Linked DNA regions of Beijerinckia sp. 28-YEA-48. The protein of the gene in region 2 binds, or shares a complex with, the protein of the main gene of each other region. Links are inferred from orthologs where the notes say so. Each region holds a gene or a part of one and is shown on either strand. Other genes may lie near its edges. The genes, in order: rpsG and tig.

Region 1 (15,052 bases), 1.8 Mb from region 2 along the record:
GGCTGCGAGCTGTTCGGCTGCCGATGCCATATTTTCGCTCCGATGACGCCAGGACAGGCGTCGAAATGCATTTGTCTCTATAGCGTTTCAAAGTTTGGCGGAATCGCCAAACGCAATGAAGACGCGTCAAACTCGAGATTCTCGGCAAATCGCGTTTCGATCGAAACGTGATCTACCCTAGAACACGGGAACGGGGCGAAAGGCCTTAACCTTACGCCCCGTCCGAACTCATATGGCGGTTCTGAGCTTGATTGAAAAGCCCGCAAAACTGCGGATCAAGCGCCTTCGGCCGGGGCTTCGTTCAAGAGCTTAACGCTGCCGCCCGCCTTTTCGATGGCCGCAATGGCGGACTTCGACGCAGCGGCCACTTCGAAGGCCACTTTCGCCTTCAATTCGCCGCTGCCGAGCAGCTTCACACCGTCACGCGCCTTCGAGCAAACGCCCGCCGCGATCAGCGCCTCGAGGGTCACCGTCTTGGCGCCATCGAGCTTGCCAGCTTCGATAGCCTGCTGCACGCGGCCAACGTTGACCTCGTTGTAATCAGTGCTGAACGGAGCCGTGAAGCCGCGCTTCGGCAGGCGCCGATGCAGCGGCATCTGACCACCTTCGAAGCCCTTGATACGCACGCCTGAACGTGCGGTCTGGCCTTTGCCGCCGCGGCCGGCCTGCTTGCCCTTGCCGGAACCGATACCACGGCCGACGCGGGTGCGTTCCTGAGAGGAACCGGGATTGTCCCGAATGTCGTTGAGTTTCATCGCCCGGACTCCTTACTTGCCGTCGACGACGCGCACGAGGTGCGCAACTTTTGCGACCATGCCGCGAACAGCCGGAGTGTCCTCAACCGAAGAGCGACGGCCGATCTTATTCAGGCCGAGGCCCTTCAAAGTCGCGCGCTGTTCGAGCGGACGCCCAATCGGGCTCTTAAGCTGTTCGAGCGTGATTTGCTTGCTGGAAGAGTTTGCCATGTGACTGCCCTCCTCACGCGTCAGTTGCGTCGGCGTCGACGCCTTGGCGACGCGACTGCAGAACCGAAACCTTCAGATTGCGGCGCGCGGCAACAGTGCGCGGCGAATCTTCATGCTTCAGCGCATCGAACGTGGCGCGCACCATGTTGTAGGGGTTTGACGACCCCTGCGACTTGGCGACAACGTCATGCACACCGAGCGTCTCGAAAACAGCGCGCATCGGACCGCCGGCGATGATGCCGGTACCAGCCGGAGCGGCACGCACGACAACGCGACCCGCACCGTGGCGGCCACGCACGTCATGATGCAGAGTACGACCTTCGCGCAGCGGCACGCGGATCAGGCCACGCTTGGCGGCTTCCGTCGCCTTGCGGATAGCTTCCGGCACTTCACGCGCCTTGCCGTGGCCAAAACCGACCCGGCCCTTCTGGTCGCCGACAACAACCAGCGCGGCGAAGCCGAAACGACGGCCGCCCTTCACCACTTTGGCGACGCGGTTGATGTGCACCAAACGGTCGACGAACTCGCTATCGCGGTCATCGCGATCGCGGCGGCCACCGCCTTCAGAATCTCTTGCCATATTCTCTTTCCGTCACTTGCGCGGTTCTCATTGAACCGCTCGCTGGGATCGCCCGCACCACCTGGCGCGGGAAACACTTAGAAGTCGAGGCCGCCTTCGCGCGCCCCTTCGGCCAGCGCCTTGACGCGGCCGTGAAACATATAGGAGCCGCGATCGAACACGACTTCCTTGATGCCCGCCTTGCTGGCGCGCTCGGCAATCAACTTGCCGATCGCCTTAGCGGCATCCACGTTCGCACCGGTCTTGAGAGCCGAACGCTGATCCTTTTCGAGCGAAGAGGCCGCGACGAGCGTCGCACCCTTCTCGTCGTCGATGATCTGCGCATAGATCTGCTTGGACGTGCGATGCACGGACAAACGCGGCTTGCCATAAGCCCGGGCACGGATCGAGCGGCGGACGCGCGCCTTGCGGCGGGCGGCGACCTGATTGGTATTCGCCATCGCTGCGTCTCCTTACTTCTTCTTGCCTTCCTTGCGGAAGATGAATTCGCCAGCGTATTTGATGCCCTTGCCCTTATAGGGCTCCGGACCACGCAGCGAGCGGATTTCAGCGGCAACCTGGCCAACCTGACGACGATCGATACCCGAGATCGCCACTTCGGTCGGACGCGGCGTCACGATCGCGATGCCAGCGGGGATCGGATAGTTGACGTCGTGGCTGTAGCCAAGCGACAGCTGCAGGGTCTTGCCAACCACGGCCGCCTTGTAACCGACGCCGGTGATTTCGAGCTTCTTCTCGAAACCATTGGTCACGCCGGTCACCAGATTGGCGATCATGGCGCGCGACATGCCCCACATGGCACGGTCACGCTTGGAATTGCCACGCGGATCGACCTTGATCGCGCTACCATCGAGGGTAACAGCGATCTCCGGAGGAGCCGCGAACTTCAGTTCGCCCTTGGCGCCTTTGACGGCGACGTTCTGGCCATCGACCTTCGCGGTGACGCCGGACGGGATGGTGACGGGCTTCTTGCCGACACGAGACATGTTGATCCGTCCTCGCTCAGAAGACCCGGCAGAGCACTTCACCGCCGACGTTCTGCTCGCGAGCAGAATGATCGGCCATGACGCCCTTCGGAGTCGAAACAATGGTGATGCCGAGGCCGTTGGCGACGCGGGGCATCTGCGAAACGGCGGCGTAAACACGCCGACCGGGCTTGGAGACGCGCTGGATCTGACGGATCACAGGCTCGCCTTCGTAGTACTTCAGTTCGATTTCGAACTCCGAACGGCCATTGCCGTAATCGGTGGACGAATAACCGCGGATATAGCCCTCATCCTTGAGGACTTCCAGCACGTTAGCGCGCAAGCGCGAACCCGGCGTATTGACCGAGCCCTTGCGACGCATCTGTGCGTTACGGATACGGGTGAGCATATCGCCCAAAGGATCATTCATGATCTCGCTCCCTTACCAGCTCGACTTGACGAGTCCGGGGATCAGGCCCTTGGAGCCTAGTTCCCGAACGGCGATACGCGACATCTTCATCTTGCGATGGAAAGCACGCGGACGGCCCGTCACTTCACAGCGATTGCGCAAACGCGTTGCCGACGAATTACGCGGCACCTGCGCCAGCTTGAGAGAAGCGTCAAAACGCTCCTCAATGCTGAGGGATTCATCATTCACGATTTCCTTCAGACGCGCACGCCGGCCAGCGAACTTCTTGACCAGCCTTTCCTTGCGCTTCTGATTCTGTACTGCGCTCTTCTTTGCCATGAGCCTACCTCTTGATTCCGCGTTTGAGACCCGAAAGGGATTTCCCAGGCCTCACTGCCGGAACGGGAAGTTAAATGCGCGCAACAGGGCGCGCGCCTCGTCGTCGGTCTTGGCCGTCGTGCAGACAATCACGTCCATGCCAATAACCGAGTCGATCTTGTCGTAGTCGATCTCCGGGAACACCAGGTGTTCCTTGATGCCCATGGCATAGTTGCCATTGCCATCGAACGACTTCGGATTCAGGCCGCGAAAGTCACGAATGCGCGGCAGCGCGATCGTCACCAGACGGTCCAGAAACTCATACATCCGCGTCTTGCGCAAAGTCACCTTGGCGCCGATCGGCATGTTCTCGCGCAGCTTAAAGGTCGAGATCGCCTTACGAGCCTTGGTCACCACCGGCTTCTGACCGGAAATCAGCGCCAGATCGCCCGCAGCGGTCGTCACCTTCTTGGTGTCGTTGACGGCATCGCCAACGCCCATGTTGATGACGATCTTCTCGATCGTCGGCACTTCGAGGGGATTCTTATAGCCGAATTCCTCGATCATCTGCTTGCGTACGACTTCGTCGTAATGCTTGCGCATGCGCGGCAGATAGCCTTTCGGCACTGCCAGCGATTCAGCCGTCGCCAGGTTGGCGGGAGCTGCGGCTTCGCCGCGCTTCGCCTTGCCCTTGGCGGGCTTCTCGGTCGTAGCTTCAGCCATCGATCGTTTCTCCGGAACGCTTGGCGACACGAACCTTGCGGCCGTCGTCGAGAATCTTGAACGCAACGCGCGTCGGCTTGCCGTCCTTCGGATCAGCCACGGCGAGGTTGGACAGATGGACGGAGGCTTCCTTCGAGATGATGCCGCCTTCCTGGGTCTGGGTCTGACGCTGATGACGACGAACCATGTTGACGCCACGCACGATGGCGCGCTCTTCGGTCGGCATCACGCGCACGACTTCGCCCGAACGCCCCTTGTCGCGACCGGCGAGCAGAACGACCTTGTCGCCCTTCTTGATCTTAGCGGCCATTACAACACCTCCGGCGCGAGCGAGATGATCTTCATGTGGTTCTTGGCGCGAAGCTCGCGCGGAACCGGCCCGAAGATACGGGTCCCGACCGGCTCGCTCTGATTGTTGATCAGAACGGCGGCGTTGGAATCAAAGCGGATCACCGAACCGTCGGCGCGCTTGATGTCCTTGGCTGTACGAACGACAACCGCCTTCATCACGTCGCCCTTCTTCACGCGACCGCGCGGAATGGCTTCCTTGATGGAGACGACGATGATGTCGCCAACACCGGCGTAACGGCGTTTTGAACCGCCGAGCACCTTGATGCACATTACACGTCGTGCACCTGAATTATCCGCCACATCGAGGGCGGTCTGCATCTGAATCATGGCTTCAAGCCTTCCTTCTCAGATCGGTTTCCGGACCAGCTGCCTGCCCCGGACTACGCCTGAAGGGAGCCAAAGCTCCCTCGACCAGTCGTTTAAGCTTTTGGCGCCGCTTCCACAACGGCCCAACGCTTCAGCTTCGAAATCGGCTTCGACTCCACGATGGAGACGGTATCGCCGACCTTGTAAGCCTTATTCTCATCGTGCGCATGGTAGTGCTTAGTGCGGCGCACGGTCTTCTTGAGCAGCGGGTGCGTGAAACGGCGCTCGACCTTGACGACAACCGTCTTAGCCTGCTTGTCGCTCACGACGACGCCTTGGAGAATTCGCTTCGGCATCTCGTATGTCCTTACTTTGCGGCGCTGCGCTTTTGCGCCGCTAGAGTCTTGGCGCGGGCGATGTCACGGCGAACGACCTGGACGCGCGACGTATTGTCGAGCTGCCCGGTAGCGCGCTGAAAGCGCAGGTTGAACTGCTCCTTCTTCAGCTTCATCACTTCGTCGACCAACTGATCCTCGGTCATCGCGCGAAGATCGGAGACGCGTTGATTCGTTTTCATCTCGTTCCCCTTATTCGGCAATGCGCTGCACGAAGCGCGTCTTGATCGGCAGCTTGGCCGCCGCAAGAGTCATCGCCTCACGGGCGAGATCAGCGGGGACGCCGTCGATCTCGAACATGATACGGCCCGGCGCGACGCGCGCGGCCCAGAATTCCGGCGCGCCCTTGCCTTTACCCATGCGCACTTCGGTCGGCTTCTTCGACACGGGCACGTCCGGGAAAATGCGGATCCACACGCGGCCAGCACGGCGCATGTGGCGAGTCATCGCGCGGCGGGCCGCCTCGATCTGACGCGCGGTAATACGCTCCGGCTCAAGAGCTTTCAAGCCAAATTGGCCGAAATTGAGTTCGAAGCCACCCTTGGCATTGCCATGGATGCGGCCTTTGAAGGCCTTTCTAAATTTGGTGCGCTTGGGTTGCAACATGACTAAAGCTCTCGATGTCCGTCCGGCGCTTACGCAGCGTCGCGGTTATTGCGGCCTTCGCGGCCCTCACGACCTTCCCGACGCGGACGGCGTTCACCGCCACCACCACCGGCATCCAGTTCGCTCTGACGCTTATCCTGCGCCATCGGATCGTGCTCGAGGATCTCGCCTTTGAAGATCCAGACCTTGATACCGCACGTGCCGTAAGCCGTATGCGCGGTAGCAACGCCGTAATCCACGTCGGCGCGCAGCGTATGCAACGGCACGCGGCCTTCGCGATACCACTCGAGACGAGCGATTTCAGCACCGCCAAGACGGCCCGAGCAATTGATCCGGATGCCCTGGGCGCCCAGACGCATCGCCGACTGCACAGCGCGTTTCATGGCGCGGCGGAAGGCAACACGGCGCTCGAGCTGCTGAGCGATCGAATCCGCCACCAAGGTTGCATCGATCTCAGGCTTGCGCACTTCGACGATGTTGATGACGACTTCCGATTCGGTCAGCTTAGACACCAACTTACGGATTTTGTCGATATCGGCGCCCTTCTTGCCGATCACCACGCCCGGACGGGCGGAGTGGATCGTCACGCGACACTTCTTATGCGGGCGTTCAATGATGATCTTCGAGACCGCAGCCTGCTTCAGCGCCTTCATCAGCGCCGCGCGGATGGCAAGGTCCTCGTGCAGCAGCTTGGCGTACTCGCCACGCCCTGCGAACCAACGCGAATCCCAGGTGCGGTTAATGCCGAGACGCAGACCGACCGGATTGACTTTCTGACCCATCGTTCTCTCCTCAGGCCTTCGCTTCGCTAGGAACTTCGCGAACCACGATCGTCAGGTTCGAGAAGGCCTTCTCGATGCTGCCGGCGCGACCACGAGCACGGGCATGAAAGCGCTTCATGACCATGGCCTTGCCAACATGCGCCTCTGAGACGACCAGATCGTCCACATCGAGCGAATGATTGTTTTCGGCGTTCGCAATCGCGCTCTGCAGCGCCTTACGAACTTCGACGGAGATCCGCTTACGCGAAAACTCAAGATCGGCAAGCGCCGTCTCGACCTTCTTGCCGCGGATGAGCTGGGCAACGAGGTTCAGCTTCTGCGGGCTGACGCGCAGCATGCGCGCCACCGCTTTGGCCTCGTTCTCGCCGAGCTTACGTTCCATTTTCGGCTTCGACATATCAGCCTCTCTTCGCCTTCTTATCGGCGGCGTGGCCATGGAAAGTACGGGTCGGCGAGAACTCGCCGAACTTGTGACCGATCATGTCCTCGTTGATGTTCACGGGGATATGCTTGTGGCCGTTATGGACGCCGAACGTCAGACCGACGAACTGCGGCAGGATCGTGGAGCGGCGGCTCCAGATCTTGATAACTTCGGAGCGGCCGGAGGCGCGCGACGTTTCTGCCTTCTTGAGCAGATAGCCGTCGACGAACGGACCTTTCCAGATCGAACGCGTCATGGCTTAGCCCTTCTTCTTGCTCTTGTGACGCGAGGTCACGATGAACTTATCCGTCGACTTATTCGAACGGGTCTTCTTACCCTTGGTGGGCTTGCCCCACGGGGTCACCGGGTGACGACCACCTGAGGTACGGCCTTCACCACCGCCGTGCGGATGGTCGACCGGGTTCATGACAACGCCGCGGTTATGCGGACGCTGGCCGAGCCAACGGTTACGACCCGCCTTGCCGAGGTTGATGTTCATGTGGTCCGGGTTCGACACCGCGCCGATCGTGGCGAAGCACTGGCCGTGAACCAAACGCTGCTCGCCCGAGTTCAGGCGCATGATCACCATGCCCTGGTCGCGGCCGACGATCTGCGCGTAGGTGCCAGCCGAACGGGCCAGAACACCACCCTTGCCGATCTTCATCTCGATGTTGTGCACGATCGTGCCCACCGGGATGTTCGACAGCGGCATCGCATTGCCGGGCTTCACGTCGACCTGCTTGCCGGAGATGACTTCATCGCCCGGCGCCAGGCGCTGCGGCGCCAAGATGTAAGACAGCTCGCCGTCCGCATACTTGATCAGCGCGATGAACGCCGTGCGGTTGGGATCATATTCCAACCGCTCGACTTTCGCCGCGACGTCAAGCTTGCGACGCTTGAAGTCGACGAGACGGTATGTCTGCTTGTGGCCACCGCCGCGGAACCGCACCGTGATGCGACCGTGGTTGTTGCGACCGCCCTTCTGCGACTTGCCTTCCGTCAGTGTCTTGACCGGCTTGCCCTTCCAGAGGTCAGAGCGGTCAACGATCACCAGCTGGCGCAGGCTAGGCGTGACGGGCTTGAATGATTTCAGTGCCATCGATCCAATCCTTTTCCGCTCACAGACCGGTCGTCACGTCGATCCGGTGGCCCTCGGCGAGGGTCACAACGGCGCGCTTGACGTCGCTCTGCGTGCCGCGGCGGCCGCGGAATACGCGATTCTTGCCCTTGCGGACATTGGTATTCACGCTTTCGACCTTGACGTCGAAAAGCCGCTCGACTGCGAGCTTGATCTCGATCTTCGTGGCTTCCTTGCGGACCTTGAAGACCACCTTGTTCTGCTCGGACGCCATCGTCGCTTTTTCGGTAATAACCGGCGACAAGATCACGTCGTAGTGGCGAGCATCGGCGAAACGCGCTGCCTGGCTCATTTGAATCGCGCCTCCAGCGCCTCGATCGCCGCCTTGGTCAGCACCAGCTTCTCACGGCGGAAAATGTCGTAGACGTTGATGCCCTGCACGGGCAGCACGTCGATGTTCGGGATGTTGCGGGCCGCCAGGCAGAAGTTCTGCTGCGGCTCGGTGCCGTCGATGATCAAAGCCGAGTTGAGGCCGGCCTTGGCGAAGGACGCGGCGAGCGCCTTGGTCTTCGCTTCAGCGATATCAGCCGACTGCCAGATCACCACGCCGCCGTCGCGCATCTTCTGCGACAGAGCATGACGCAGGGCCAGGGCACGGACCTTCTTGGGCAGATCATGCGCATGGCTGCGAACGACCGGGCCGAAGGCGCGACCACCACCGCGGAACTGCGGCACGCGCATTGAGCCGTGGCGAGCGCCGCCCGTGCCCTTCTGCTTGTACATCTTCTTGGTCGTGCGGTTGATGTCCGCACGGTTCTTCACCGCATGCGTACCGGCGCGACGCGCCGCCAGCTGGTAGCGGATCATGCGAGCGATCAGGTCAGCACGCGGCTCAAGACCGAAAATTTCGTCGTTGAGCTCGATCGAGCCGGACTGGGCGCCGTCGATGGACAGAATGTCGATTTTCACGGCTCAGCCCTCCTTCTTTTCTTCGCCGGGGGCTGCTTCCGGCAGCTTGAACTTGCCTGGCTGCGGCGCATCCTTCGGCAGCGGCTTCTTCACCGCGTCACGCAGATAGATGTAACCGCCGGCATGGCCCGGGACGGCGCCTTCAACCAGCACGAGGCCGCGAGCAACGTCCGTCTGCACAACCCGCAGGTTCTGCGTCGTCACGCGCTCGGCGCCGAGATGGCCGGCCATTTTCTTCTGCTTGAAGGTCTTGCCCGGATCCTGACGCTGACCGGTCGAACCGTGCGAACGGTGCGAGACAGACACGCCGTGGGTGGCACGCAGACCGGCGAAGTTCCAACGCTTCATCGGACCGGCGAAGCCCTTACCGATCGTCGTGCCGCTGACGTCCACGTACTGGCCGGCAACGAAATGATCGGCGGTGATCTCCGCACCAACCGGGATCAGCTGCTCTTCCGGCACGCGGAATTCGGCGAGCTTCATCTTCGGCTCGACCTGCGCGCGGGCAAAGCGCTCGCGCTCCGCCTTCGGAACATTCTTCACCTTGGCGCGGCCGAAGCCGAGCTGCACGGCGGTATAGCCGTTCTGATCCTTGGTCCGATGCGCGACGACCTGACAGCCGTCGAGCTTGAGAACCGTGACCGGCACATGTTCGCCTGCGTCTGTAAAGACGCGGGTCATGCCGACCTTCTGTGCAATGACACCTGAACGCATTGTTCTTGTCCTTAAGGGCACATTTCTTGAAGAGGTGCCCGGTTTAACCTTAGAGCTTGATCTCGACGTCCACACCGGCCGCGAGGTCGAGTTTCATGAGTGCATCGACCGTCTGCGGCGTCGGATCGACAATGTCGAGGACGCGCTTGTGGGTACGAATTTCGAACTGTTCGCGCGACTTCTTGTCGACGTGCGGCGAACGGTTGACCGTGAACTTCTCGATCTGCGTCGGCAGCGGGATCGGGCCGCGCACTTGCGCGCCGGTCCGCTTCGCCGTCGAAACGATTTCTTTCGTCGACGTATCGAGAATCCGGTGATCAAACGCCTTAAGGCGTATGCGGATATTTTGGCCGTTCATCTTCTCATTCCTTTGCAGCCGTCAGTCCCGGCGCTTCTCTCAAAACAACCGGGACAGCAGGCCTGCATTGAGGCCCCCGGAACTCTCCGCGGCGTCTCGCGACGCCGCGGCGAAAACCTTTATTACTCGACGATGCTGGCGACGACGCCGGCGCCAACGGTGCGGCCGCCTTCACGGATGGCGAAGCGCAGCTTCTCTTCCATCGCGATCGGAACGATCAGCGCCACGTCCATCGTCACGTTATCGCCCGGCATCACCATTTCCGTGCCTTCCGGCAGCGTCACGATGCCCGTCACGTCCGTCGTGCGGAAATAGAACTGCGGACGGTAGTTCGTGAAGAACGGCGTATGGCGACCACCTTCATCCTTCGTCAGGATGTAGGCTTCGGCCTTGAACTTCGTGTGCGGCTTCACCGAACCCGGCTTGCACAGCACCTGGCCGCGCTCGACGTCTTCGCGCTTCGTGCCGCGCAGCAAGCAGCCGACGTTGTCGCCAGCCTGCCCCGAGTCGAGCAGCTTGCGGAACATTTCGACGCCCGTCACGATCGTCTTCACGGTGTCCTTCAGACCGACGATTTCGACTTCTTCGCCAACCTTCACGATGCCGCGCTCGACGCGACCGGTCACCACCGTGCCACGACCCGAGATCGAGAACACGTCTTCAACCGGCATCAGGAACGGCTGGTCGATCGGACGCTCCGGCTGCGGAATGTAGTCGTCAACCGTCTGCATCAGCGCCAGAACGGCGTCATGGCCGATTTCCGGGTTGGTGTTGTCCAGCGCGCATTTCGCCGAACCCTTGGTGATCGGAATGTCGTCGCCCGGGAAGTCGTACTTCGACAACAGTTCGCGCACTTCCATTTCGACCAGGTCGATCAGTTCCGGATCATCAACAAGGTCGACCTTGTTCATGAACACGACCAGCGCGGGAACGCCGACCTGGCGCGCCAGCAGGATGTGCTCGCGGGTCTGCGGCATCGGGCCGTCGGAGGCCGACACGACCAGGATCGCGCCGTCCATCTGCGCCGCGCCCGTGATCATGTTCTTCACATAGTCGGCGTGGCCCGGGCAATCGACGTGGGCGTAGTGGCGGTTCTTCGTCTCGTATTCGACATGCGCCGTCGAGATCGTGATGCCACGCGCCTTTTCTTCCGGCGCCTTGTCGATCTGATCATACGCCGTGAACTTCGCTCCGCCGCTCTCGGCCAGAACCTTCGTGATCGCTGCCGTCAACGACGTCTTGCCATGGTCAACGTGACCAATCGTGCCGATGTTACAATGCGGCTTGTTCCGTTCAAATTTTTCCTTCGCCATCGCGGAGCTCCTTACAAACCTATCGTGTTCGTTGACTGTGTTAGGCGTACTTCGCCTGGATCTTTTCGGCTTCGTTACGCGGCACTTCCGCGTAATGATCAAACTGCATCGTGTAGCTGGCGCGCCCCTGCGTACCCGAACGCAGGTTCGACACGTAGCCGAACATATTGGCGAGCGGCACCATGGCATTCACCACAACCGCGTTGCCGCGCATGTCCTGGCCCTGGATCTGGCCACGGCGGGAGTTGAGATCGCCGATGACATAACCGGTGTGTTCTTCCGGCGTCACCACCTCGACCTTCATGACCGGCTCGAGCAACACGCAACCCGCCTTCTGCAGCGCTTCGCGCGTGCCCTGACGGGCCGCGATTTCGAAGGCCAGCACGGAGGAGTCAACGTCATGATAGGCGCCGTCAACCAGCGACATCTTGATATCGACCACCGGGAAGCCGGCAACCACGCCCGCACCGAGAACGGACTTGAAGCCCTTCTCAACGCCCGGGATGTATTCCTTCGGCACCGCGCCGCCGATGATCTTCGACTCGAATTCCGTCCCCTTGCCCACTTCATTGGGGCCGAGCACGAACTTGATGCGCGCGAACTGACCGGAACCGCCCGACTGCTTCTTGTGCACGTAGTCGTATTCGACGTCGCGGGTCGCTCTCTCGCGATAAGCAACCTGCGGGGCGCCGACATTCACTTCCACCTTGTGGGTGCGCTTGAGAATGTCGACCTTAATGTCAAGATGCAGTTCGCCCATGCCCTTGATGATCGTCTGGCCAGATTCCTGGTCAGTCGTCACGCGGAACGACGGATCTTCGTTGGCGAGCTTGAGAAGCGCCGTGGTCATCTTTTCCTGGTCGGCCTTCGTCTTAGGCTCAACAGCCTGCTCGATGACCGGGTCCGGGAATTCCATCTTCTCGAGAATGACTGCCTTGTTCGGATCGCACAGGGTCTCGCCCGTGCGCGTATCCTTCATGCCGACCAGCGCGACGATGTCGCCGGCATAAGCCTCGGCGATTTCTTCGCGATTGTTGGCATGCATAAGCACCATGCGGCCGACGCGCTCGTTCTTGTCACGCGTCGAATTGAGCAAAGCCTGCCCCTTCACCAGCGTGCCCGAATAAACACGTGCGAAGGTCAGAATGCCGTACGGATCGTCCATGATTTTAAACGCCAGGACGGACAACGGCTGATCATCGCTCGGCTTACGATCGGTCTCTTCGCCGGTCTTATAGTCGATGCCCTTGATCGCGCCGCGATCGATCGGCGACGGCAGATAATCGACAACTGCGTCGAGCAGCGGCTGCACGCCCTTGTTCTTGAACGCCGAGCCGCACAGCACCGGATAGAAGGCGCCGGTCAGAACGGCCTTGCGGATCATCCGCTTCAAGGTCGCTTCATCCGGCTCTTTGCCATCGAGATAAGCTTCCATGACGGCGTCGTCGAGTTCGACGGCGGCTTCAAGGAGCATGTTGCGATACTCGAGTGCCTTGTCGACGAGATCGGCAGGAATATCGATTTCGTTGAACTTGGCGCCGAGCTGCTCTTCTTCCCAGACGATGGCGCGCATGCGCACGAGATCGACGAGGCCCTTGTATTCGGCCTCAGCACCGATCGGCAGCTGGATGGCAATCGGGCGCGCGCCGAGACGAACCTTGATGTCGTCGAGGCACTTGTAGAAATCCGCGCCAGTCTTATCCATCTTGTTGGCGAAGACGATACGCGGCACTTTATACTTGTCGCCCTGGCGCCAAACGGTTTCCGTCTGCGGCTCAACACCTTGGTTGGAGTCGAGCACGCACACCGCGCCGTCGAGCACACGCAGCGAACGCTCGACTTCGATGGTGAAGTCGACGTGGCCGGGGGTGTCGATGATGTTCAGGCGCTTGTTATTCCAGATAGCGGTCGTCGCGGCAGACGTGATCGTAATGCCGCGCTCCTGCTCCTGCTCCATGAAATCCATGGTCGCAGCGCCATCGTGCACTTCGCCGATCTTGTGGCTCTTGCCGGTGTAATACAGAATCCGCTCGGTCGTCGTCGTCTTACCGGCATCGATGTGAGCCATGATGCCGAAGTTACGATAATCTTCCAGAGGATATTGGCGGGGCATTGTCTTGTCCTCGTCGGCGCGAGCCGTTCAACTACCAGCGATAATGAGCGAAAGCTCGGTTGGCTTCCGCCATCCGGTGCGTGTCTTCGCGCTTCTTAACCGCGTTACCGCGATTGTTGGCGGCATCCATCAGTTCGGCCGACAGACGATCTTCCATCGTCTTGTCGTTGCGATCACGCGCCGCCGAAATGATCCAGCGGATAGCGAGCGCCTGACGACGTTCCGGACGCACTTCGACGGGCACCTGGTAGGTGGCACCACCGACGCGACGCGAGCGCACTTCGATCGCCGGCGCGACATTGTCGAGCGCGGAACGAAACACACCGATCGGATCAGCCTTGGCTTTCGCCTGAATCTGATCGAAAGCACCATAGACGATGGCTTCAGCCACCGACTTCTTGCCTTCGTACATGATCGAATTCATGAACTTGGCGAGAACAATATCACCGAACTTAGCATCGGGGATAACTTCCCGCTTCTCGGCGCTGTGACGACGCGACATCGCAAATTCCCCTTACTTCGGACGCTTCGCGCCGTATTTCGAACGGCGTTGCTTGCGATCCTTAACGCCCTGCGTGTCGAGCACGCCGCGCAGAATGTGATAGCGGACACCCGGAAGATCCTTGACGCGACCGCCGCGGATCATGACCACCGAATGCTCCTGCAGGTTATGCCCTTCGCCCGGGATATAACCGATGACCTCGAAGCCATTCGTCAAACGCACCTTCGCGACTTTGCGCAGGGCGGAGTTCGGCTTCTTCGGGGTCGTCGTATAGACGCGCGTGCACACGCCGCGCTTCTGCGGACACTGCGCCAGATGGCGCGCTTTTTCCCGGTACACTTTCTGTTGCCGCGGTTTGCGGATCAACTGGCTGATCGTCGGCATCCTTCGCCTTTCCAGACAAGCGAAAATTGAACCAAAACATTGACGAAAAAGGGTTTTTCAGTCCCAATTCCGCCTTCCGCACGGCCGAAACCGTACGCAAAACGAATTCACGCCTTCAGCCCTCTACAGGCTTCGGCGCGCAATTCGGCAGAGGACCCAGGACGAACCCGGATCTTGCCCCGTGAATCCATCCCCTCGAAAAACGAGATTCAGGATGTGACTTTAAAGGTCGCGGTAGAGGCCAACAGCGTTTAGTTTCAATGTGTTAGGAACGAGGCGTTCGTAACGATGCAAAACTACTGCCTGTCGAATTGGCCGGAAATTAGTCGCAACCGATGGAGTCGTCAACCCCTTCAAAGCTAAAAAGTAATTGAATCGACTCGTGTTTTTCTGGCGACGCGCTGTTCCGTGTTGCCCCTGCTAAGACGCTGATTGCAAATGAAAGGGCCGCCCGAAGGCGGCCCTTGATAGTCAGGTTACAGCTTCGATCCGCTTATTCGGCGGCGGGAAGTTGCACGTGTTCACCTTCCGACGACTGGGCTTTCTGCTGAAGAATCAGCTCGTCACGATTCGTTGCGATCGTGCGCAGCTTGGTCATCGCCGCGCCCGTACCGGCCGGAATCAGGCGGCCGACGATGACGTTCTCCTTCAGGCCCTCGAGCGTATCCACCTTGCCGTTGACGGCGGCCTCGGTGAGGACGCGCGTCGTCTCCTGGAAGGAGGCGGCGGAGATGAACGAGCGGGTCTGCAGGCTCGCCTTGGTGATGCCGAGCAGAACCGCCGTACCGATGGCAGGCTTC
Region 2 (6,898 bases):
GCTGAGCCGCCGCAGAATGCGACGACGATGCAAGTCTATGGCGTCAGTGTCCTGTGCGGCATTGGCTTCACCATGAGCCTCTTCATCGGCTTGCTGGCTTTCCCTGATGCCGCCGATCTTGCGACGGCGGTGAAGATCGGCGTGCTGATGGGATCTATCGCCTCGGGTGTTCTCGGCGCTGTGATCCTGATCGCCGCCAAGCCGGCGCCGGCGGCCTGACCGTGTTCGTGGCGCTGGCCGATCAGCTCGAACTGTTGACGCCGGACGAGATGGCGCGCGCCGACCAGCTGGCGACCGCGGCCGGCACCGCCGGCATCGTGCTGATGGAAGCGGCTGGCCGCGCGGTGGCTGATCAGGTGCGGCGCGTGCTGCCCACAGGCGCGCGTCGCATCGTCATCCTCTGCGGGCCCGGCAACAATGGCGGTGATGGCTTCGTCGCCGCGCGTCTGCTGCGCGAAGCGGAGTTCGATGTCACCGTCGGCCTGCTCGGCGATCGCGCGAAACTGGCGGGCGATGCCCGCCTGGCGGCGGAGGCGTGGACGGGACGCTTGATGTCGGCCGGGCTCGTCAAACTCGATGAAGCCGATCTGGTGGTCGATGCGCTGTTCGGCGCAGGCCTGTCGCGCGATCTTGATGGCCGGGCGCGGGCCATCGTCGAGCGCCTGAATGCCTGGCGCAGCGCCCATGGCCGCAAAGTCGTCGCGGTCGATGTACCCTCGGGTGTCGATGGTGCAACCGGCGCTGTGCGGGGCGTCGCTGTCGAAGCCGATGCGTCGGTGACGTTCTTCCGCCTAAAGCCCGGCCATCTTCTGCTGCCCGGCCGGGCCTTGTGCGGCGAGATCACGCTGGCGCAGATCGGCATCGAACCTAAGGTGCTGGCGACCGTGAAGCCCGCTGCCCACATCAATCTGCCGGCGCTGTGGCGCGCGGCGCTGCCATCCTTGCAGGTGGCGGGGCATAAATATTCCCGTGGCCATGCGCTGGCCTTCTCGGGCGCCGTGCATCGCACCGGCGCGGCGCGATTGTCGGTCCGTGCGGCGCTACGGGCCGGGGCAGGGCTCGTAACTTTGCTGTCGCCACGCGCGGCGCTCGCGGTCAATGCGGCCCATCTCACCGCCGTGATGCTCACGCCTTGCGACAATGCGCGCGAGTTGCGCGAGATCCTCGCCGATCCTCGCATTAACGCGGTAGTGCTCGGGCCGGCCATGGGCGTAACGCCGCTGACGCGCGATCTCGTGCTTGCGGCGCTGACCTCCGGCGGCAGCCGTGCCGTCGTTCTCGATGCCGATGCCCTGACGGTTTTCGCCGAAGCGCCACATGTGTTGTTCGAGGCGATCGCCGCGCACGACGGGCCGGTGGTGCTGACGCCGCATGAGGGCGAATTCGCGCGTCTATTCTCTGGTGCAGGCAGCAAGCTCGAGCGAGCGCGACAGGCGGCGCGGCAAAGCCACGCGATCGTTCTGCTCAAAGGGGCAGACACGGTCGTTGCGCATCCAGACGGGCGCGCCGCGATCGCCTGCGATCTGCCGCCAACGCTTGCCACCGCTGGTTCCGGCGATGTGCTGGCGGGTCTGATCTGCGGATTGCTGGCGCAGGCCATGCCTCCGTTCGAAGCCGCCTGCGCCGCCGTCTGGCTCCATGGCGCCGCCGCACGTGTCGCGGGCGAGGGACTGATCGCCGAGGATCTGCCAGAGGCGATGCCCGTTGTGTGGAAAGAGCTGGCCGAGCTCTAACCGATCGTCTTTTCCCAACGCATCAGGCGGACCTCGTTATAGACGCCGCTGCTGACGAAGGGATCGGCGGCGCTGAACGCTTCCACTTCCGCGAAGTCTTGCGCATCGAAGACGATCAACGCGCCAACACGTTCGCCATCGGCAGCATAGATCGGCCCTGACTGCAGGAGTTTCGCCATGCCGGAGCGCAGATGCGCCGAATGGGCGGCGAGATTCTGAGCGCGCTCGTTTTCCTTGCCGGGCGCATTGTAGGCCAATCTAACGATGAGCATTGCAACTCCTGAAGCGTTTCGAGTGAATGGTGACCTGCTTACGTCACCTCGAACCAGCCGCCAAGGCCAGCCACCGCATGATCGAGAATGCCGCTGCCCAGGCGCCAGCGTCCTGGATTGTCAGCGACGAAGGCAATCCGCACCGTGCGTCCGGGCGCGACGATGACGCTGTCCCGCCAATAAGGCTCCCAACCATCGTCGAGCAGATGCAATTGCCGCATCACATGGCCGTAAAGGCGCATGACATGGGCGACGTTGGATTGGTTGAGAAAGCCCAGCGTCACCGGTGTTCCGCGTTTGACGGAGAACAGCGGCGGGTCGCTGGCGCGCATGATTTTGCCGTTGAGTTTCCACAGCGCCATCTCAGACGTCAGGCACGTGGCATTGCGCGGCGCCGGCACGCGTTCGATGATGAGATCGAGCCGCTTGGCGTTCTGCAGCGGGATGACGGGCCGCACCAGCGGGTTGAGCGGCGCGGATTTGATCGGCGGGCGCGGCTTCGTCTTTTCGCCCTTCGCCGCGAAACTGAGGATGGTTCTGTCGGTTTCGCCCGCCAGGCCCAAAGCGCCACCGCGCAGGATGATCTTCATCTCCTGACCTTCGGCGGGCATATCGAACATGACATCGAAACGGGCACCGGGGCCAACGGGAATGCTGCGCTGAACGGGTTCGAATTCGTCGCAGGTCTGCCCATCAATGGCGGTGATCATCGGTTGCGCGCCCTCGAAGGTCAGCGCCATCAGCCGCGCTGTGGTCGCAGCCGCTAGCCGCAGCCAGATGCGTGCGCCCGGCGAGAAGACATGCGCCTGCGGCGCCGGCTTGCCGTTGATGGTGACGAGAGGGCCAATCCGCCCCGCGCCTCCGGCGTCTTCGACAGAGGTAAAAGCCTCGCGTCCCTTCACCGCCGAGCAAGCGGACAATTGCGCCGCGCCATCAAGCTTCCAATCGGCGATGACGGCGATCACTTCATGGTCGTGCTCGGGCGTGTCCGGATCGTCGACGATCAACAGGCCGTGCAGGCCGCGCTCTGTCTGCTCGGCGAAATTCGCATCCGCATGGGCATGATAGAGAAAGGCGCCGGCGTCCGGCGGCGTGAAGCGATAATCGAAGGAAGTGCCCGGTGCGATGGCCTTCTGCGTCAGCGGCGCCACGCCATCGAAAGCATTGGGTCCCCGCATGCCGCGAAAATGCAGCGACGTCGGCGCATTCAATTTGTTGACGAGCCGCAATCGCAATTCCTTGCCGCGCTTGACGCGCAGCAGCGGGCCGGGGGCTTGTCCGTCACAGCCGATGATATCGGTCTCGGCCGTATCGGTCAGGCGCAGCTTGCCGGCGCGGGCTTCGACGGTGTGAAACTCGTCCTGGCGAAACTCACCTTGTGCGTGGGCGAATGTGGGGAGGAGGGCGCTTGAAGCGGTGCCGAGGAGAACGTGTCGCCGGGTGAGGTTCATATGTTCTCTATAGAAGAACGGCCCCGGCGCGGCGAGCCTTGTTGCAATAGGTCTTTCTGTCGGCCTGATCGAGGCGTATGAAAACACAAAACAGAAATACAAAAATTACGAGAGGAAACGACATGGCCATCTCCGTCCAGAAACTGCATCCGACGATCGGGGCTGAAGTGCAGGGCGTCGATCTGTCGAAACCGGTCGATTCGGAAACCGCGGCAGTGATTCGCCGCGCCTTCGAGGATCACGCCGTCTTGGTGTTTCGCGACCAGCAGCTCGATGAGCCAGCCCAGCTCGCTGCCGCCGGGCTCTTTGGCAAGGTCGCCATGCGCCGCCGTCCGGTGAGCGGCGCCGGGCCGGGCGGCGATTTCGACACGCCGTTCATGCTGGTCACCAATATTGTCGAGGACGGCAAGCCGATCGGGTCCTTCGGCGACGGCGAAATGTGGTTCCACCACGACACCAGCTATTATCCCGAGCCGCACCGGGCGACCTTGCTCTATGCACTCAAGCTCACCTCCTGGGGCGGCGAGACCTGCTTTTCCAACCTCTACCGGGCCTATGACCTGATTCCCCGCTCCCTGCGAGATCGGCTGGAGGGGCGCAAGGTGTTGCAAATCCACGACTATAAGCGGCGCGAACGGCTCGATCTCGAGGCTGTCGATATTGCCAAGATCAGGCATATGGAACAGCCGATTTTTATCACCCACCCGGCCACGGGGCGAAAAGCGCTCTATGTTTCAAGGCTGATGTCGGCCCGGATCGAAGGGCTGAGCCGGGACGAGAGCGAGGCCGCCTTGGCCGCTCTGTTCGATATTTCCGAGGATTCGTCGCTGATTTACGAGCATCATTGGCGGATTGGCGACCTGGTCATCTGGGATAATTGGTGCTCGATTCACGCCCGTAAGGATTTTCCCCGCGAAGAACCTCGTTTGATGCGCCGGTTGACCATCGAAGGGCAGGCCATGCGGTTTTGAGCTTGGCCGTTTTGAGCGCTGATCGGGCGTGATTTTTCCCTCGCGTCCGGGCGGACCCATTGCTATAGAGCCGCCACCCGAACGGCGAGACTTTCGGGCCGTGAAGGCGCAGCCGCGTCTGGGCGGGCGTGGCGGAATTGGTAGACGCAGTGGATTTAGGTTCCACCGCCGCAAGGCGTGGGGGTTCGAGTCCCTCCGCCCGCACCACGCCGATCGTTCGCCGTTTCAAGAGAATTCGTCGGCCGCGGGATGTCGGTCCCGGTCAGGTTGCAGTGTAAGAAGGTAGTTAAACATGCAGGTGACAGAAACCCTCTCCGAAGGCCTGAAGCGCGCCTATAAGGTGGTCCTTCCGGTCGACGACCTCGCCCGTCGCCTCGACAGCCAGCTTGTCGAGATGAAGGACAAGGTCCGCATCAACGGGTTCCGTCCGGGCAAAGTGCCGCTGGATCACCTGAAGAAGATGTACGGCCGCCAGGTGATGGCCGACGTGTTGCAGGACGCCGTCAACGAGGTGAACCGCAAGATCGTCGAAGAGCACAAGATTCGCCTCGCCGGCGAGCCGAAGATCGACATCGAAGGCGGCGACGAGGGCGTGAAGAAGGCCATCGAAGTCCAGGGCGACTTGGCTTTCACCGTCAATCTCGAAGTGCTGCCGAAATTCGAAGTCGGCTCGTTCGATGACGTGGCCGTTGAGCGCCTGGTCGTCGAGCCGGGCGAAGATGAGGTCAACGACGCGCTGAACCGCATGGCCGAACAGAGCCGTCCGTTCGTCGCCAAGGAAGGCGCTGCCGCCAAGGGCGACAAAGTGACCATCGATTTCGTCGGCAAGATCGACGATGTGGCGTTCGAAGGCGGTACCGGCACCGATACGCCGCTGACGCTGGGCTCCGGCCAGTTCATTCCGGGCTTCGAAGACCAGCTCGAAGGCGCTGCCAAGGGCGACGAGCGCGCCGTCAAGGTGACGTTCCCGGCCGAATACCAGGCCCCGCATCTGGCCGGCAAGGAAGCCGTGTTCGATGTCACCGTGAAGGGTGTCGAGGCGCCGGGCGAGCTGAAGCTCGACGACGAATTCGCGAAGACCCTGGGTCTTGAGAGCCTCGACAAGCTCAAGGAAGCCATCCGCGACAACATCAAGCGCGAATTCGACCAGATTTCCCGCGAGAAGCTGAAGCGCGAGCTGCTCGACGCCCTCGACAAGAAATACAGCTTCGAACTGCCGCCGGGCCTGGTCGAACAGGAATTCAACGGCATTTGGGGCCAGGTGAAGTCCGAGCAGGAGCGCACCAAGAAGACCTTTGAGGACGAAGGCACGACGGAAGAGGCCGCTAAGGCTGATTACCAGCGCATTGCCGAGCGCCGCGTGCGCCTCGGTTTGGTGCTGGCAGAAGTTGGCGAGCAGGCCAAGGTCGAGGTTACCAACGAGGAACTGTCGCAGGCGATCATCGAGCGCGCCCGCCAGTACCGTGGTCAGGAAAAGGCGATCTGGGATTACTACCAGAAGAACCCCGACGCCGTGGCCGCCCAGATTCGTGCGCCTTTGTTCGAGGAAAAGGTCATCGACGTGGTCGTTTCCAAGGCTAAGGTCACCGACAAGACCGTTTCCAAAGAAGAACTGCTGAAGCCGATTGAAGAGGATTCCGCCAAGGTCTGACGCTCAAGCGTCTGTAGCCTCAACCGGAAATTCACATTGAATCAGGAAGGCCGGGGACCCGCGGGGCGGGCTCCGGCCTTCCCATTGCACCAGCGGTTTCGATGACTATGTTGGGGAACCTAATTGATTCCCCCAGACAGAGAGCCACATGCTGCGCGATCCCGTCGACGTCTATAACTCGTTTGTCATTCCCAGCGTCGAGGAAGTTACCTCGCGCGGTTCGTATCGCTACGACATCTTTTCGCGCCTGCTGAAGGAGCGGATTATTTTCCTCGCCGGTCCGGTTGAGGATCAGGTCGCCACGCTGGTGGTGGCGCAGCTTCTCTATCTGGAAGCCGACAATCCCAAGAAGGACATCTCCTTCTATATTAACTCGCCGGGTGGCGTGGTGACCGCTGGCCTGTCGATCTACGACACCATGCAGTTCATCAAGCCGAAGGTCTCGACCCTCTGCATCGGTCAGGCCGCCTCCATGGGCTCCTTGCTGCTGTCGGCCGGCGAGCCTGGCATGCGCTTCAGCCTGCCGAACTCGCGCATCATGGTGCATCAGCCTTCCGGTGGCTTCCAAGGCCAGGCATCGGACATCCAGCGCCACGCCGAAGATATACTCAAGGTTAAGCGCCGGCTGAATGAAATCTATGTGAAGCACACCGGTCAGGATTACGACGCTATTGAGCGCGCGCTTGACCGTGACAACTTCATGTCGGCAGAAGAAGCCAAAGCTTTCGGTCTGATCGACCAGGTGTTCGACAAGCGCCCGGACGAAGGCGAGGCCAAATAGTTGATTTTCGGCGCGGTATTCCTGATATCGCGCCGGTTT

Evidence for each region.
Region 1: the proteins of tig (region 2) and rpsG are in contact, whole or in part, in a crystal structure (PDB 3GTY), measured with the Thermotoga maritima proteins. The link is inferred for Beijerinckia sp. 28-YEA-48 from one-to-one orthologs. Residues at the interface, in WP_004081061.1 of Thermotoga maritima: Glu122, Val124, Val129, Leu130, Tyr133, Glu188, Gly259, Ile262, Tyr263, Glu266, Ser270, Glu273, Gln274, Glu277, Arg308, Gln311, Ile312, Ser315, Tyr316, Glu325, Arg329, Arg336, Leu363, Phe366, Trp367, Arg373, Leu377, Arg381, Leu384, Glu387; in WP_004081843.1 of Thermotoga maritima: Lys34, Lys52, Lys55, Glu59, Arg62, Gln63, Glu66, Asn67, Lys69, Val71, Arg95, Ala109, Lys110, Lys111, Gly112, Arg113, Pro114, Glu117, Glu121, Ile124, Ala125, Tyr127, Asn128, Asn129, Thr130, Gly131, Lys135, Asp139, Arg142, Met143.

Annotation. Positions count from the first base shown.
Region 1 is NZ_FNSI01000001.1:729,405-744,456, reverse strand. The notes cover bases 12,134-15,052. They hold rpsG (30S ribosomal protein S7), read right to left. Parts: upstream 13,869-15,052; coding sequence 13,398-13,868; downstream 12,134-13,397. Other genes in these bases: rpoC (DNA-directed RNA polymerase subunit beta'), read right to left, coding at 14,746-15,052; rpsL (30S ribosomal protein S12), read right to left, coding at 13,881-14,252; fusA (elongation factor G), read right to left, coding at 12,134-13,366. In the rest of the region: preprotein translocase subunit SecY, read right to left, coding at 1-30; rplO (50S ribosomal protein L15), read right to left, coding at 276-755; rpmD (50S ribosomal protein L30), read right to left, coding at 768-965; rpsE (30S ribosomal protein S5), read right to left, coding at 979-1,545; rplR (50S ribosomal protein L18), read right to left, coding at 1,623-1,985; rplF (50S ribosomal protein L6), read right to left, coding at 1,998-2,531; rpsH (30S ribosomal protein S8), read right to left, coding at 2,548-2,940; rpsN (30S ribosomal protein S14), read right to left, coding at 2,953-3,258; rplE (50S ribosomal protein L5), read right to left, coding at 3,310-3,840; rplX (50S ribosomal protein L24), read right to left, coding at 3,953-4,270; rplN (50S ribosomal protein L14), read right to left, coding at 4,270-4,638; rpsQ (30S ribosomal protein S17), read right to left, coding at 4,731-4,973; rpmC (50S ribosomal protein L29), read right to left, coding at 4,985-5,194; rplP (50S ribosomal protein L16), read right to left, coding at 5,205-5,618; rpsC (30S ribosomal protein S3), read right to left, coding at 5,648-6,400; rplV (50S ribosomal protein L22), read right to left, coding at 6,411-6,797; and 9 more genes.
Region 2 is NZ_FNSI01000001.1:2,479,749-2,486,646, reverse strand. Bases 3,991-6,898 are described here. They hold tig (trigger factor), read left to right. Parts: upstream 3,991-4,719; coding sequence 4,720-6,078; downstream 6,079-6,898. Other genes in these bases: BLW50_RS11705 (ATP-dependent Clp protease proteolytic subunit), read left to right, coding at 6,230-6,859; BLW50_RS11720 (TauD/TfdA dioxygenase family protein), read left to right, coding at 3,991-4,427. In the rest of the region: Na+/H+ antiporter NhaA, read left to right, coding at 1-219; BLW50_RS11735 (NAD(P)H-hydrate dehydratase), read left to right, coding at 228-1,733; BLW50_RS11730 (YciI family protein), read right to left, coding at 1,730-2,005; BLW50_RS11725 (multicopper oxidase family protein), read right to left, coding at 2,044-3,456; more of BLW50_RS11720, read left to right, coding at 3,579-3,990. UniProt on the Bacillus subtilis protein: Involved in protein export. Acts as a chaperone by maintaining the newly synthesized protein in an open conformation. Functions as a peptidyl-prolyl cis-trans isomerase.